3 linked regions of the Metabacillus sp. KUDC1714 genome follow. The protein of the gene in region 1 interacts with the protein of each later gene in a pairwise test. Links are inferred from orthologs where the notes say so. Each region holds a gene or a part of one and is shown in the gene's direction. Other genes may lie near its edges.

Evidence for each region. Proteins that work in one complex are often made in the same cells at the same time.
Region 2: the proteins of HUW50_RS06175 (region 1) and HUW50_RS04295 interact in binary tests that used the Bacillus subtilis proteins (3 or more experiments, as listed by UniProt). The link is inferred for Metabacillus sp. KUDC1714 from one-to-one orthologs.
Region 3: the proteins of HUW50_RS06175 (region 1) and HUW50_RS12820 interact in binary tests that used the Bacillus subtilis proteins (3 or more experiments, as listed by UniProt). The link is inferred for Metabacillus sp. KUDC1714 from one-to-one orthologs.

Annotation. Positions count from the first base shown.
Region 1 is NZ_CP055263.1:1,271,714-1,277,523, reverse strand. The notes cover bases 726-4,456. They hold HUW50_RS06175 (efflux RND transporter permease subunit), read left to right. Parts: upstream 726-1,070; coding sequence 1,071-4,256; downstream 4,257-4,456. Other genes in these bases: HUW50_RS06180 (TetR/AcrR family transcriptional regulator), read right to left, coding at 726-881. Also shown: more of HUW50_RS06180, read right to left, coding at 33-725; HUW50_RS06170 (DUF47 domain-containing protein), read left to right, coding at 4,553-5,176; HUW50_RS06165 (DeoR/GlpR family DNA-binding transcription regulator), read left to right, coding at 5,352-5,810. UniProt on the Bacillus subtilis protein: Required for self-resistance to surfactin, an antimicrobial lipopeptide surfactant produced by B.subtilis. Also required for swarming motility.
Region 2 is NZ_CP055263.1:885,878-891,636, reverse strand. What follows is about bases 640-4,319. They hold HUW50_RS04295 (MMPL family transporter), read left to right. Parts: upstream 640-993; coding sequence 994-4,119; downstream 4,120-4,319. Other genes in these bases: HUW50_RS04300 (MarR family winged helix-turn-helix transcriptional regulator), read left to right, coding at 640-990. In the rest of the region: HUW50_RS04305 (MBL fold metallo-hydrolase), read right to left, coding at 1-323; more of HUW50_RS04300, read left to right, coding at 529-639; HUW50_RS04290 (cold-shock protein), read left to right, coding at 4,411-4,608; HUW50_RS04285 (response regulator transcription factor), read left to right, coding at 4,842-5,552; HUW50_RS04280 (sensor histidine kinase), read left to right, coding at 5,542-5,759.
Region 3 is NZ_CP055263.1:2,679,212-2,684,290, forward strand. The notes cover bases 640-3,639. They hold HUW50_RS12820 (ABC transporter permease), read left to right. Parts: upstream 640-1,512; coding sequence 1,513-2,766; downstream 2,767-3,639. Other genes in these bases: HUW50_RS12815 (ABC transporter ATP-binding protein), read left to right, coding at 640-1,520; HUW50_RS12825 (metallophosphoesterase family protein), read left to right, coding at 3,019-3,639. In the rest of the region: HUW50_RS12805 (hypothetical protein), read left to right, coding at 1-138; HUW50_RS12810 (YhzD family protein), read right to left, coding at 304-489; more of HUW50_RS12815, read left to right, coding at 621-639; more of HUW50_RS12825, read left to right, coding at 3,640-4,278; HUW50_RS12830 (ATP-binding protein), read left to right, coding at 4,275-5,079.

The DNA of each region.
Region 1 (5,810 bases):
CCTTTTTTTTATCACTTATTTACTTATTGTAGCTACTTCAATTTGAAGAACTTTTCGATCATTGTGGTCAAATCATCTAGAGTAGGTTCATCTCTAATATTACCTAACATACCTTGTATGACAGGACTTCTTGGTGTCTCCCTCTCAATTTCTCCCTCTAGTACATCTAGAGTAATAATAATATCCTCGTTATCTATCTTGTCCTTAGAAAGCTTTATTTGTCTTACGATATCCTCCCGACTCGGCTCTGGATACAATTTAGACAATTTTTCTATACAATCAGCTGTTAAAATAGGTTCTTCATTTGAACTTGTAAATCCAGCTGCAAGATCATCCATTCTGTTAAGAATAAACCCCGCTAATTTGTGTAAATCAATGGTAGTTTTATCAAAGATAATTAGCTTTAAATAGGAATGAACAATACCTTGGAGAATTATGTTTAAATCATAAATAAAACGTTTAATGGCTGTGCCGTATATATTTAGTAGTGATTTATGATAAAAACTTCCGATCTCAGCACTGATTTTTCTAACAAATTCTTCGACCTCTGAATTGATCGGAATCGTTTGTTCACGAGTTTGCATAATGATAAATTCTTTATTTTTTTGAACTTCTTCTAGCTGTGTTACTAGCTGGGCAATAAATGTTTCGCGTGGTGTTAAATCCTTTACTGGCAAGGCATCTAGCTTTGATTGGATGGTTTGAAATTGATATTTAAAAGCTGCTAGTAATAGTGCCTCTTTCGATTTGAAATAGAGATAAAATGCTCCCTTTGAAATCCCGCAAGCATCGACGATTTCTTGGATCGAAGTTGAAGAATAACCTTTTCTAGCAAAAAGACTAATTCCTGCTTCAATAATTTTCTTTTCCTTTTCCTTCATCTTTTTCTCCTTAAGAGTTTCTTAGCAATTGTATTGGATATGCTAAAAGTATTATGACCTTTTGTTCACATTTACAAAAAATTAATGTCTGATTGTTTCCAGAAATGTTGACTATGACCACTTGGTCATTTATATTATTAGATATTGTGACCTATTAGTCAATTGATAATCAATATATTGGGGGATAACATGAATAGCATAATTAATTTTGTCTTACGAAACAAGTTTGCTGTATGGTTACTTACGATCATTATCACTGTAGCCGGACTGTATTCGGGGTTAAATATGAAGTTGGAAACAATACCTAATATTAACACTCCAATCATATCAGTTACAACAGTATATCCGGGAGCAACACCTGAGGAAGTTGCCGATAACGTATCCGTACCAATTGAGCAAATCGTTCAAAATCTAAATGGAGTCAATGTAGTAAGCTCAAACTCCATGCAAAATGCATCATCCATTCAAGTAGAATATGGATTTGAAAAGAATATGGATGAAGCAGAGGATGAATTAAACGACGCTTTAGCAGATATTGAATTACCAGAAGGTGCAAATGAGCCTGAAGTTTCTCGACTTAGCCTAAATGCCTTTCCTATCCTAGCATTAAGTATTGCAAATGATGAGCAATCACTAGCTGAGCTTACGACGATCGTTGAAGACCGCATCCTTCCTGCATTAAAAGGAGTTGACGGGGTATCTTCTGTTCAAATATCAGGTCAGCAAGTAGAGGAAGTAGAATTTGTCTTCAATGATGATAAAATGCAAGAGTACGGCCTTGATGAGGAAACGGTTCAAAACCTTATTAAAGGAGCTGACGTTAATTTTCCGCTAGGCCTATACACATTAGATAAGACAGAAAAATCAGTTGTAGTAGACGGTAATATTACAAGCTTAGAAGATCTGAAAAATCTAGAAATACCTGTTACACCTCAAAATCCAGGAGCTGGGCAAGCTGCAATGGGGGAACAAGCTTCAGGTATGACTGGTCAGTCAGGTATGGGTAATGCAGCTGCTGGTCAGGAGCAAGCGTCTCAAGCAGCACAAGCAGCACAAGCAATTGAGCTACCAACAGTTAAACTTTCTGAGATAGCTGAAATTAATTTAGTTGGTAAAGCAGAATCCATTTCTAGAACAAATGGGAAAGAAGCAATTGGTATCCAAATTGTAAAAGCAACAGATGCAAATACTGTAGATGTAGCAAAAGAAGTGGAAGCAGAATTATCTGAGTTTGAGGATGAACTGAAAGGCTTAGATATTGTGTATACACTTGATCAAGCTACTCCAATTGAAGAGTCTGTTAGCACAATGTTAAGTAAAGCATTGTTTGGGGCACTCTTTGCTGTTGTGATTATTCTCATCTTTTTAAGAGATATTAAATCAACATTGATTTCAATCATCTCGATTCCGTTATCATTGTTAATTGCGGTTATCCTGCTAAATCAAATGGATATTACACTAAACATGATGACCCTAGGAGCCATGACTGTAGCAATTGGCCGTGTCGTTGATGACTCTATCGTTGTTATTGAAAATATCTATCGAAGAATGTCTCTTAAAGGAGAGGTTCTTAAAGGAAAAGCATTGGTACGTGAAGCAACGAAAGAAATGTTCATGCCGATTTTGTCCTCAACAGTCGTTACGATAGCAGTATTCCTGCCATTAGCGCTTGTTAAAGGAATGATTGGTGAATTATTCTTACCTTTTGCCTTAACGATCGTATTTTCACTTTTAGCATCATTGCTAGTTGCTATTACAATTGTTCCAATGATGGCCCATAGTTTATTTAAGAAAAGCCTTTACGGCGAAACTAAGATTAAACATGATGAACATAAACCAGGTAAGTTCACTGGAATGTATCGCAGCATTTTAAATTGGACATTAAATCATAAAGTGATTACGTCATCGATTGCTATTTTAATGTTAGTTGGTAGTTTGTTCCTTGTTCCAATTATTGGCGTGAGTTTCATATCATCTGAGGAAGAAAAAATGATGATGGTTACGTATAAACCAAAACCAGGTGAAACGAGAGAACAGGCTGAAAAACAGACAGCAATTGCCGAAAGCTTCTTTATGGATCGAGAAGATGTAAAAACTGTCCAATATTCATTAGGAAGTGAAAATCCTATGAATCCTGGTGATACAAATAGTGCGATCTTCTTCGTTGAATATGAGGATGATACAGAAAACTTTACTGAAGAGAAAGAAAAGGTAATTGAAGACTTAAAGGCTACTGCAAAGGGTGGCGGAGAGTGGGCTTCACAAGACTTCACTTCTACTGGAGCAAGTAATGCGATTACGATGTTTGTATATGGGAACAACATGGAAGACATCGAGCCAGTTGTAAAAGAAGTACAAGAAATTATGGAAAGTAATGATTCATTAAAGAATGTCGAATCAAGTATGTCTGAAACGTATGATGAATATACGTTTGTTGCAAATCATGAAGAGTTAAGCAAGCTTGGATTATCTGCAGCACAAATTGGTATGGAACTAAGTCCAACAAGAGAACGTCCTGTTTTAACAAAAGTTGAAAAGGATGGAGAAGAATTAAATGTTTATCTACAAGTAGAAGAGGAAGACTATGAAACAATAGATGACCTAACAGATAAAACGATTCAATCACCACTTGGAAAAAAAGTGAAGATTGGCGATGTTGTTGAGGTGAAAGAAGGCGAAACCTCTAATACGGTCACAAGACGTGATGGGAAAATCTATGTTCAAGTTTCCGGAGAAATTAAGACTGATGATGTAGCTAAAGTATCGGCAGATGTTCAAGCTGAAGTAGAGGATATCGATGTTCCATCCTCAATTGATATTAACATGGGTGGAGTAACCGAAGATATTCAAGAATCGTTTACACAGCTAGGTTTAGCAATGTTAGCAGCAATCGCGATCGTGTATTTCATTCTAGTTATTACATTTGGTGGTGGTTTGGCACCATTTGCGATCTTGTTCTCGTTACCGTTCACGGTCATTGGTGCATTAGTAGGACTGCTAATTGCAGGTGAAACGTTAAGTGTAAATGCGATGATTGGTGCATTAATGCTTATCGGTATCGTTGTAACGAATGCTATTGTCTTAATTGACCGAGTGATCCATAAAGAGAAAGAAGGACTAAGTACGCGTGAGGCGTTATTAGAAGCTGGAACAACTCGTCTCCGTCCAATTTTAATGACAGCTATCGCGACAATCGGTGCATTAATTCCATTAGCATTAGGTCTTGAAGGAAGTGGGATTATTTCGAAGGGACTTGGTGTAACTGTTATTGGTGGTCTTACAAGCTCTACACTGTTAACGCTTGTCATGGTCCCAATTGTTTATGAATTATTGAGTAAGCTTCGTCGTAAAAAGTCATTAGTTGAAGAAGAATAAAAATGTAGGATCTGGCTTTCATTAGTCAGATCTTTTTTATATTAGAAAAAGCAATCGCTTTCATGTACAATAATTGTACCTCATGTTTTACCTCTTCATATTAAAGACAAGACATGATGACATTGTAAATTTTTTGTAAAGTATTCGACAAAATCTATCAAAACTCGTCAAAATTCTATATAATTCGTTAAGGATGTGAAATTTTCTTCGTTTACAAAGAACGAAGATTTTCACCATTTCTTACGAGAAGCAACAACGTTTTCTAATTTTTTTGGGTTTCAATGGGGGAAAAGACAATGGTTTTTTTTAGGGGAAAAAAGGATAAATTCTCAGAATTACTATTAAAAATGACAGATAATTTACAAAGTGCAACAACGTTTTTTTTGGCACAAGATATTTCAAGTAATCAAGGACTACAGCTCTTATTAAAAACAATAAAAGAGTATGAAGTTAATGGAGATAGATATGTAGAAACAATTACGAAAGAATTAAGCCATACCTATATTACTTCAATTGAGCGTGAAGATCTCTTACAATTGGCGGTATACTTGGACGATGTATTAGATGGTATGGAGCATACGGCTGGTTTATTAGAAATGTATTCTGTTACAAAGTCTACAGAGCATATGAAGAAATTTGCTCAAAAAATTCATGACAGCTCAATTGAAATTTCAAGTGCTATCAATCTTTTATCCAGGAAAAAGTTACTTTCTATCACACCGTATTCTTTAAAAATAAAGGAACTAGAGTCAGATACGAATAATCTTTTGCGAATGTCGATTAAAAATTTGTTTGCAACCATGAAAGACCCGATTATGATTATTCAATACAAAGAAATATACGAATCTCTTGAAGGTATCGTAAATGATTGCTGTAAAGTTGCCAAAACACTTGATACGATCATCATGAAAAATGCATAGGTATAACCATTTTTAGGCAGTTAATGACTGCTTTTTTTTATGGGTAATTTTAGAAATTCTGCTTAGCTAAGAAAAGTCATATTCGAGAAACCTAATTTGTCCTAGGAAGATTTTTAAGCATTTCTATACTATACTAAAGTAAAAAGATAATTAACATTGTTTGGGGGGAGTTTTTTTGCTTATAACTGAGCGTCATCGTTTGATATTAGAGCTTTTAAAAGAAAAAGAAAATGTTAAAATTCATGATTTAGTCGAGTTAACAAATAGCTCAGAATCCACTTTGAGACGTGACTTGGATCAATTAGAAAAGCAGAACTATTTAAAGCGCGTACATGGTGGTGCTTCACTGTTACAAAGAAAACGTGAAGAACTAAGTATGGTTGAAAAATCAACTCAAAATTTAAAAGAAAAAAGCATGATAGCAAAATATGCAGCTAAGCTAATTGAAGATGGAGATTGTGTCTACCTAGATGCAGGGACAACAACCTACCAAATGATCCAGTATTTAGAAGGAAAGAACATTGTTGCGGTTACAAATGGGATTGACCATTTGGATGCATTACTAGAAAAGGATATAAATACATATATCATCGGAGGAAGTGTAAAAAAAGTAACAAGAGCGATGATTGGCAGC
Region 2 (5,759 bases), 390 kb from region 1 along the record:
TTTCCTGTTAAATAGGGTTCTTCTAAAGGATGGGCATAAACAGGTACATCCCATTTACTGATCAATTCATGTAAAGCACCCACATGATCAAAGTGACCGTGAGTTAGGATAATGCTATTTAACTTGCAATCTGCGCCAAATCTTTTTTCAGCTTCCTCCATAATGAACTCATATGATCCTGGCATTCCAGCATCTATTAAAATAAATTCATTCGTTTCTCGTGGATTTCCAATAAAGCAAACATTTACAATTTGAACAGACAAACAAAAGAGATCTGGTAGAAGCTCAATTCCCATCCCGCTCGTAACTGAGGTCAATGGCATTTTTTCCACGTATATACCTCCAAGTAAATTTATTCCCTGATAGTATTTCTTAAAGTAGGCAAAAGTAATCTTTACGGTGTGCTCTTTTTTCTACGTCACTAAACGGTCACACTGAACTTTACTTCTTGACAGGAAAAGATGATCGTTTTATAGTTAAACACGTGAATAGTTAAATCATTTAACTAATAGAGAGGTGGCTCCTTTCATGGAGGAAAAACAAATAGAAGAATTGATTAATCGTTACATTTCAGTTTCCTTTTCTGTTACAAAAAAAGGTGAAAATATGATAAAAGACAGTATTGGTGACTATATTACAAATGATCAGCATTATACATTACGATATATTCATCTTGTAGGTACATGCACTTCTACTGAGCTTTCAGAAGCCTTTGAGGTGAAGAAAAGTGCGATTACTGCGATCATAAATCGATTAACTGAAAAGGAGTTAATCAAACGAACTCGTGATGAAAATGATCGCCGTGTCATTTACTTAACGTTAACTGAAAAAGGAAATGATTTATACTTAAAAACAGAAGATAAAATTAAAAAATTAGTAGAATCGATCATTACTAGCTTTGAAGAAAGTGAAATTGTGTCATTTATTGAGACATATGAAAAGCTAAATACCTTATTAGATCAACGTAAAGATTGTAAAATGGAGGAATAAGTTGTGAACAAAATCATTAATGGAAAGTGGTTTGTTATTCTTGCATGGGTTGCTGTAGTCGTAGGGTTATTTTTAGCTGCACCTAATATGGCAGAACTTGTACGAGATAAAGGACAGGTCAGTGTACCAGACGGATATTCTTCATCTTTAGCTAGTGAAATTCTTGATGCTGTCCAAAAACAAGAAAATGTTGAAGATGAAACACAGGTTGCTCTTGTTTTTCATAATGAAAATAAGCTAACAGACGAAGAGGTGAAAGAGGCTGAAAAAGCGATTCGCTTACTCGAAGACAGCAAAGAGCTTGGTGTTACAGATATATTAACTCATTTTAATGAGGAAAGCTTAAAGGAACAATTGGTTTCAGAGGATGGTAAGACAATTTTGGCGTCTGTTTCGGTAAGCTGGAATGATCGTGAAGCGAAGGAAGTATCTGACTTGCTTTACGAAAAAATTAAAGATGTAAAAGTTGATCATTATTATACAAGTGGATGGATGATTGATGAAGATGTCATGGCAAGCTCTGAGGAAGGCTTAAAGAAAACAGAAGGAATTACGGTTGTTTTCATTTTGGCTGTTCTTTTACTCGTGTTTAGATCAGCGATTGCTCCACTTATTCCGCTCATTACTGTTGGAATTACTTATTTAGCATCACAATCAATTGTTGCGATATTAGTTGATAAAGTGAACTTTCCAATCTCAAATTTCACACAAATTTTCTTAGTCGCTGTTTTATTTGGAATAGGAACAGACTACTGTATCCTGCTTTTAAGTCGGTTTAAAGAGGAATTGGCACATCGTGAAAGTGTGACAGATGCGATTGTTGAAACATATCGCAATGCAGGGCGTACGGTTTTCTTTAGTGGATTAGCTGTCATGATCGGCTTTGCTGCAATCGGATTTTCCCAATTTAAGCTCTATCAATCTGCATCTGCAGTAGCGGTAGGTGTTGCTGTATTACTTATCGCATTATTTACGGTTGTACCATTTTTTATGGCAATACTAGGTAATAAAATTTTCTGGCCTTCAAAAGGGACACTTGAACATAAGGATAGTAAACTATGGGGTGTAGTTGGTCGCTTTTCATTAGCACGACCACTTATTGCACTAGTTATCGTTGCAGTGGTATCTGTCCCGTTTTTGTTACTTTATGATGGTGAATTATCCTATAATTCATTAGAGGAAATTAGCGATGATGTAAACTCAATTAAAGCTTTCAATGCCATTGCAGATAGCTTTGGTCCAGGGGAATCGATGTCCACGCAAATTGTCTTGAAAAATGATGAAAAAATGGATTCAACAGAATATATCGGTCTTGCTGAAAAAATTAGTAAAGAGCTTGAAACAGTAGAGTTGGTAGACTCAGTTCGCTCTGTCACACGACCAACAGGAGAAATGATCGAAGACTTTTATGTAGCAAAGCAAGCAAAAACTCTTGAAGAGGGACTTGGAGAAGGAAATGATGGGATCTCTCAAATTAGTGAAGGGTTAGCAGAAGCAGAAAGTGAGCTTTCTAAATCCTCCCCACAGCTTAAAGATGCGACAGACGGTATTAATGATTTGATTTCTGGAACAACTGAATTATATTCAGGGATATCTGAAATTCAGGAAAATCTAGCAAAAATTGAGGATGGAATTCGTCAAGGATCTCAAGGTTCAGATGAAATTAAAAAAGGCTTAGCTGAAGCGAAGGCAGGAGCTGAAGAACTTCAAGCCGGTAGCAGTCAATTGCTTGCTGGATATCAAGAAGCAGAGGGTGGAATCGGGACTCTGCATGATAAATACCAGGAGGTAATTCAAGGGATTATAGGACTTTCAGGAGCTCTTACTCAATTAGACTCTGACTTTACAGCTCTTGAAAATAATAACGCATATCCAGGTCTTGAGGCAGATCCTAATTATGGGAAAATTAAAGGAACTGTACAGGAAGTAGCTAAAACTCAGTTACCTACATTAGCAAACGGGATTAGCAGATTAAATACTGAATTAAACAAGGTTAGCGAAGGTGTAAACCTGGCGAATAGTAATTTTACTGAACTTGTTGAAGGTCAAAGACAGTTCTCTGAAGGATTATCATTACTTATAGAGGGAATTGAGCAACAACAAGCAGGCTTAGATCAATTAGCAAACGGTCAAGGTCAAATTGTAAGTAATATACCAAAAATATCTGATGGTCTGTCAGGTGTAACCAATGGTCAAAAACAGCTATTAGATGGTTTTGGTGACCTTGATGGTCAAATGAATCAATTAACAGATGGCTTAGGTCAAAGTGTTGATGGGTTAAACCAAGTATCAGACGGACTCGGTTCTGCTCAAGACTACTTAGCTGATTTATCAAAAACGTCAGAGACATCAGGCTTTTACTTACCAGAAGATGTATTAGAAAGTGAAGACTTCGAGCAAGCACTTGACACATATTTATCAAATGACCGAAAAGTAATGACATTGGATGTTATCTTTGGAGCTAACCCTTATTCCAACGAAGCAATTAACCAAATTGATGAAATTAATGCTGCAATTGAACGTGCAACAAAGGATACAAAGCTTGAAAATGCCAAAGTTGCCATTGGAGGAATTACTAGTATTAATGCTGACTTAAATACAATGTCTAATAATGACTATACACGTACAGTTATTTTAATGCTTGTCGGTATTTCTATTATTCTTGTATTTTTGTTTAGATCAATTATTATGCCGCTTTATTTGATAGGATCATTGATTTTAACGTATTATACAGCACTTGGAATCAATGAAGTCATATTTGTGAATATTTTAGGGTATACCGGGATTAGCTGGGCAGTTCCATTCTTTGGTTTTGTTATTCTTGTTGCTCTAGGTGTAGATTATAGTATTTTCTTAATGGACCGTTTTAATGAATATAAAGACATATCAGTAGAAGATGCGATGCTTTTAGCAATGAAAAAAATGGGAACAGTCATTATTTCAGCGGTGGTTATACTAGGGGGTACATTTGCTGCAATGATTCCTTCAGGCATGCTATCACTTATTCAAATAGCATCGATTATCCTGACTGGATTGTTGTTATACGCATTTATTGTATTACCACTATTTGTCCCAGTCATGGTGAAAAATTTTGGTGCTGCAAACTGGTGGCCGTTTAAGCGAGTATAAACTGATAATGAACAAAGCAGTTGATTTCTAGTTGAAATTGGCTGCTTTTTTTTGAGCTTTTGTTCATATACACAAAGCAATAAAATAGGTATGATTCTATTAATCTATTATTGTCAGAAAATAGAATTAACTTGATTTTAAAGAAAAAAGGTGCTAAAATGGTTTTAATTATTTTTGTTCGGATAAGGATGAAAGATGGAAATTGCTTTAAAAGATTCCTCTTGAAAGGTCGTTGTCTAGCAAGAATAGTAATACAAAGTGGACTAGATTTTCCACACAGGAGGAAAAACAATGTTAGAAGGTAAAGTTAAATGGTTTAATTCAGAAAAAGGTTTCGGATTTATTGAAGTAGAAGGACAAGACGATGTATTCGTACACTTCTCTGCAATCCAAGGTGAAGGTTTCAAAACTTTAGAAGAAGGCCAAACAGTTACTTTTGAAGTTGAGCAAGGAGCTCGTGGACCACAAGCTGCTAACGTACAAAAATAAGTATAACGCTGCATAAGCAGCTCTTATAAAAGACTCCCTTTTGGGGGTCTTTTTTTATGTTATTCTTTATTTGTTAATTAGTATTTAAATAGTTTACAAATGGAATGGAGTATTTGGAAAGAAAGTTATTTCTAGACCAAACAGTTGATTAGACCAGTTTAATTTGTGTGTTGTATAAGAAAACGTTAAAATTGATAAAAAGAAAAAGCTTTTACACAACTGGTGGGTGGAAAATGAAAGTTCTTGTTATTGAAGATAATCCAAGTGTTTGCTCTATGCTCGAGATGTTTTTTTCGAAGGAAGGAATTACGGGTGAATTTGTACATAATGGTTTGGAAGGGTATGAGCGTTTTAAAGGGAATGAGTGGGATTTAATGATCCTCGACTGGATGCTTCCTGGGATGGATGGTGTGTCACTTTGTCGAAAGATTAGAGAAGAAAAAAGCTCAATTCCAATTATTATGCTGACAGCAAAGGATAGTGAGTCTGATCAAGTATTAGGTCTAGAAATGGGAGCAGATGATTATGTAACAAAGCCATTTAGTCCATTAGCCTTAATGGCAAGGATTAAAGCAGTGACTCGTCGCTATCAGATAGCAGAAATTGATCAACAGTCTAATATTTCTGATCTATTGCAAACTGACAATTTTAAAATTAGTAAATCAACTAGAGAGGTATATTTACAAGATAGAAAGATAACAAACCTTACACCAAAAGAGTTTGATCTCCTTTATTACTTTGTAAAAAATCCTCGTCAAGTGTTTACGCGAGAACAGCTGTTAGAACGAGTTTGGGGCTATCAATTTTATGGTGATGAACGTACAGTAGATGTTCATATTAAACGATTAAGAAAAAAAATCGAAACACCGACACACCCATTTTTTCATACAGTTTGGGGCGTAGGTTATAAATTTGATGAAGCAGTTGAAGTAAATGAGAATTAAATACATTTATCAGCTATTTATTAGTCATATTAGTATTCTTATCATCGCGTTTATTATTTTAAGCCTCTTGTTCGCCCACTATGTCGAAAATTTGGTGTACGAGAACAAAGTAAATGAATTAACCGTGTATGGTGAGAATATTTTAACTGAATTTGAACAGACAGGACAAGAGTTCGTTTTGGCACAATACAACCAGGTATTGAGCTC
Region 3 (5,079 bases), 1.4 Mb from region 1 along the record:
GTGACAAATATTATTGATGGAATGGATCAAGCAAGGTTTAGATCAAATGCCCCTAATCAAAATAAAGGTCAAAACAGGGAAAAAAAAGAGGAAAAGAAAATGCCTCTGGTTTTAAAAAATCTAAAAAATGGCTCATAATTGAGTGAGAGAGTGTCAATACACTCTCTATCTTTTACACTGGATGAAGAAGTTATGTCTATGTCTTCAAAAAACGGATGCCTTTGCCTTTTTGGATCTACTTCTACCTAAGGATTGAAGACAATGGATACCTTCTATTCTTAAGTGTTTATTAGCCATTTCCTTTTAACGTCCAAATAAAACAAGCTTCCCTGCAGCAGAAGTACACCGATGTGTTTTGTCTATCCAATTATTTTCTTCCAATTTACGTTGCCCTATTTCCTTTGCTTCCTGCTCTGTTTGAGCTTCAAAGCTTTCATCTAAAAGTTTTTCTCCATTTTTTTCGAAAACCGTTAAATAGTACAAACCCATTCTCCCATTCCTTCCTGTAGTTAAATACTATCATTATATGATTATAATTCTTACTCCACATTTATTTTCCTGCATGATAATGAAACCTTTTCTTAGTATATCCGTAATACAAGAAGGTAAGGAGGATGAGTATGAGTTTGAAAATTGAAGGTGTTACAAAGCGCTTTGGTGTACATACAGCTGTTGATCAGTTGTCAATCGTTATTCCTGAACGGGAAATTTTTGGATTTCTTGGTGCGAATGGTGCGGGTAAAACGACGACATTTCGAATGATTTTAGGATTGTTAAATCCGTCAGATGGGGTAATTACATGGAATGATAAAAAAATTTCATATGAGACAAGTGATCAAATTGGTTACCTCCCTGAGGAGCGAGGACTTTATCCAAAGCTTAAAGTAAAGGAGCAGCTTATCTATTTAGGTAGATTAAAGGGAATGTCAAAACATGAAGTGCTGGTAGAAATGAATCATTGGCTTGAGCGATTTAAGGTACCTGAATATGCAAATAAAAAAGTTGAGGAGCTTTCAAAAGGGAATCAACAAAAAATTCAATTTATCGCAGCTGTTATTCATAAGCCTAAGCTTTTAATACTGGATGAACCCTTTAGTGGATTGGATCCAGTTAATGTAGAGCTATTAAAAAAAGCTGTTGTTGAATTAAAGGATGCCGGCACATCAATCGTGTTTGCTAGTCATCGAATGGAACATGTTGAGGAACTCTGTCAGCATTTGTGTATTATGCACAAAGGTAAGCCAATTGTACATGGTTCACTCCGAGAGATTAAACGATCCTTTGGAAAGAAGAATGTCTTTGTCCAAGGTGACTTCGATATGAGTTTTTTAGAAGAAGTACCTGGTGTGACAAAATATAAGAAAATTTCTGAAGGTGCCGAGCTTCAAATTAATAATGAAGATGTAGCCCAGGTTATTTTTCAGGAGCTACAAAATAAGGGGTTTGTTCGTAAATTTGCACTAGAAGAACCGTCATTAAATGATATTTTTATTGAGAAGGTAGGTGCTTCCTATGAATAAGTTTTGGATTATGGTAGCACACACATACTTAAGTAAAATAAAAACGAAGTCATTTCTTATTACTACGTTAATAACAGTATTGCTTATCTTCGGACTATCAAATATTTCTACAATTATCGAAGCTTTTGACAAAAAAGATGAAGCAAAAACGTTTGCTGTCCTCGATGAAACGAATAAATTCTATACAACCTTTGAAAAAAATCTTGTTGAAAGCCAAATCCAAATTGAACTTGAAAAATCAACTCTTTCAGAATCAGAACTTGATAAACAAGTGTTGGAAGAAGAGTTGGACGGCTTGATCATCCTAAAGCTTGATGAAAATCAGCTTCCAACAGCAACAGTGAAGACATTATCTATGACAGATAGTGAGGTTTTTACACAAATCGAACAAGTACTCCAACAGACAAAGCTCGAATTTGGAAGAGAGAAACTAGGGTTAGATTCAGATGAGTTAAACCAATTGTTTACACCTGTTGAACTCAGTAAAGTGGCCTTAGAAGATAATGCGAAAACAGAAGAAGAGTTAAACCAAGCAAGAGGGCTAGTATATGTTTTATTGTTTGTCATTTATTTTTCTGTTATTTTTTATGCAAGTATGATTGCAACAGAGGTAGCAACGGAAAAGTCTTCACGCGTCATGGAAATTTTAATTTCTAGTGTATCTCCAGTGCAACAAATGTTTGCCAAATTAATCGGGATTGGACTACTTAGCTTGACTCAAATGTTTGTAATCCTTGGTGTAGGCTATGCATCCATTAAATCGCAAATTGATAATTTGAATGCAATGACAGGTGGGGTTTTAGGATTTAGTGACATTCCGACATCTACGTTCATTTATGCAATCATTTACTTCCTTCTAGGCTATTTTTTATTTGCGACCCTAGCTGCGTTCCTTGGATCACTAGTAAGTAGAATAGAAGATGTTCAGCAATTAATCTCACCAATGATCTTCTTGATTGTTGGAGCATTTATGATTGCGATGTTTGGATTGACAAATCCAGAAACACCGTTTATTACAATTAGCTCATATATTCCATTTTTTACGCCAATGATTATGTTTTTACGAGTTGGAATGTTGAATATTCCACCTTGGGAAATTGGTCTATCAATTGCTTTATTGCTAGTTTCAATTGCCCTGCTAGCTATCTTTGGTGCTCGTGTTTATAAGGGTGGAGTGCTGATATATGGAAAATCTTCATCTATTAAGGATATAAAAAGGGCTTTGACGATGTCGAAGGATAAGTAGTTTATCTTTATAAACCTATTTGCAAGGTGAAGCAGCAATATGTTTTGCAAGATAAGGAAATAATATAGTGCAAGCTAATAGGTCAGGTTATATCTTAATTGAAAATGGGGCTTAACATTAAAAATATGTTAGTTCCATTTTTTTTATTGTTCTACTTCTATTTTAATAATATTGGGAACGTGCATTCGTATGCTGACGGTGGTAAAATAAATGTAAGTAACTAGTTAGGGACTTAAACAAAGGGTGATCATTATGAAAAATTCAATTACATTTATCCATGCAGCCGACCTACATTTGGATAGTCCGTTTGTTGGTTTAAAGTATTTACCTCCTCAATTATTTGAGAAAATCCGAGAAAGCACCTTTCTAGCATTTTCTAAAGTAATAACAAGTGCGATCAATGAGAAGGTTGACTTTGTGTTGCTCTCTGGAGATTTATATGATGGTGAAGAAAGGAGTCTAAAAGCACAATTGAAGTTGAAAAAAGAATTTGATCGATTGGCTGAAGTAGGTATCGAAGTGTTCGTAATACATGGTAATCACGATCATACTGGTGGGAAATGGATTGATTTACAGTGGCCAGACAATGTTCATGTTTTCTCTAGCAAGGTAGTAGAAATGAAAACATATCTTAAAAACGAGATACCTGTTGCCCATATTTATGGCTATAGTTATCCTTCTCGGTCCGTACAAGAAAATATGACACAACAGTATAAAAAGCAGGGGAATTCGGGGAATTCCAGTGTTTATCATATAGGAATGCTCCACGGTTCAATAGAGGGAAATAAGGACCATGATGTGTATTGTCCATTTAAAGTAAATGAGCTTATCAATAAAGAGTTTGACTACTGGGCGTTAGGGCATATTCATAAGCGTCAAATACTGCATGAAAAAAATCCAATCATTGCTTATCCAGGAAATATTCAAGGACGACACCGTAAAGAAACAGGTAAAAAAGGGTGTTATCTAGTTGAAATGCAAGATGATACTGCTTCTACTACGTTTATCTCGACTGAAGAAGTCATTTGGGAAGAAGTCGAGCTTTCCATTGAAGGACTCACTAGTGTTTCAGAGTTAATTAAGAAGTGTGAGCATAGTATTGAACAATTTCGTCAAACAGGTTGCTCTACTTGTTTAACATTTGCCTTTACTGGTACTGGGGACATATCAAGTTTCCTACAAACTCCACAAACGATCCAAGATTTATTAGAGGCTCTTAATGATGTTGAAAGTGAAAATGATCAGTTTGTTTGGGTAGTTAAAATACTAAATAAAACATATGAACCTAGTCAAAATAATCCTAACCTTGTATCATTTTTAACCGACTTACATACAACAGTAGAAAATTATCAGTCATTTTCTGAGGTCATACGACCGCTTGAACAGCACCCTGTTTATAAAAAATATATTTCAGAGTTTACGTTAGAAGAACAACAACAGCTTCTAAAGGAAGCAGAGCAACTTTTACATAGTGAACTTTTGCAGCAACAAAGTGGGGTGAAAAAGATTTGAAGATTGAAAAGCTTATGATATACGGGTATGGAAAATTTGAAAATCAAACCATTGAATTTACTGATTCAAAACTGCAGATTATCTATGGAGAAAACGAAGCTGGTAAATCGACCATTATGTCCTTTATTCACAGCATCTTATTTGGTTTTCCAACTAAACAACAAACTGGAAATCGTTATGAGCCAAAAAGAGGATCCGCATATGGTGGTTATCTTATGATACGAACAGAGGAAAATCAACAATTAAAAATAGAAAGACGTCCAGGAAAGGCTGGGGGAGAGGTAATTGTTGAATTAGAGGGAGGAACTGTTCAAAAAGAGGAGTATTTACAAACAATCCTAGGCGGGATTGACCTGGAAACATATAAGTCAATTTTCTCTTTTGATATTCATGGACTTCAACAGATTCATAAGATGAACTCAGATCAAATTGGAAAGTTTCTTTTTCTTTCAAGCATCTATGGAGCGGAAGCGCTATTTACAATTGAACATACACTTATAAAGCAGCAAGACATGCTTTTTAAACCTAGTGGAAAAAGGCCGGTATTGAATGAGGCACTATCAAAGTTAAAAGAGAGCAATCGACAATTACTTGAGGCTAAAGGAAAAAACAATGAGTATCAACAGCTTTTAACTGAAAAAGACTCTTTAAAAGAGCGACTCTTATCATTAGATTTAAATAAAAAGCAACAGATTACAAAGCAAAAGAAACTTGAAAAGGTAAAAGCGATTCTTCCACTTATCAGGGAAAGAAATTGGTGTGTTGATCAATTGAGTCTGCTTCCCGATACAACAGGCTTCC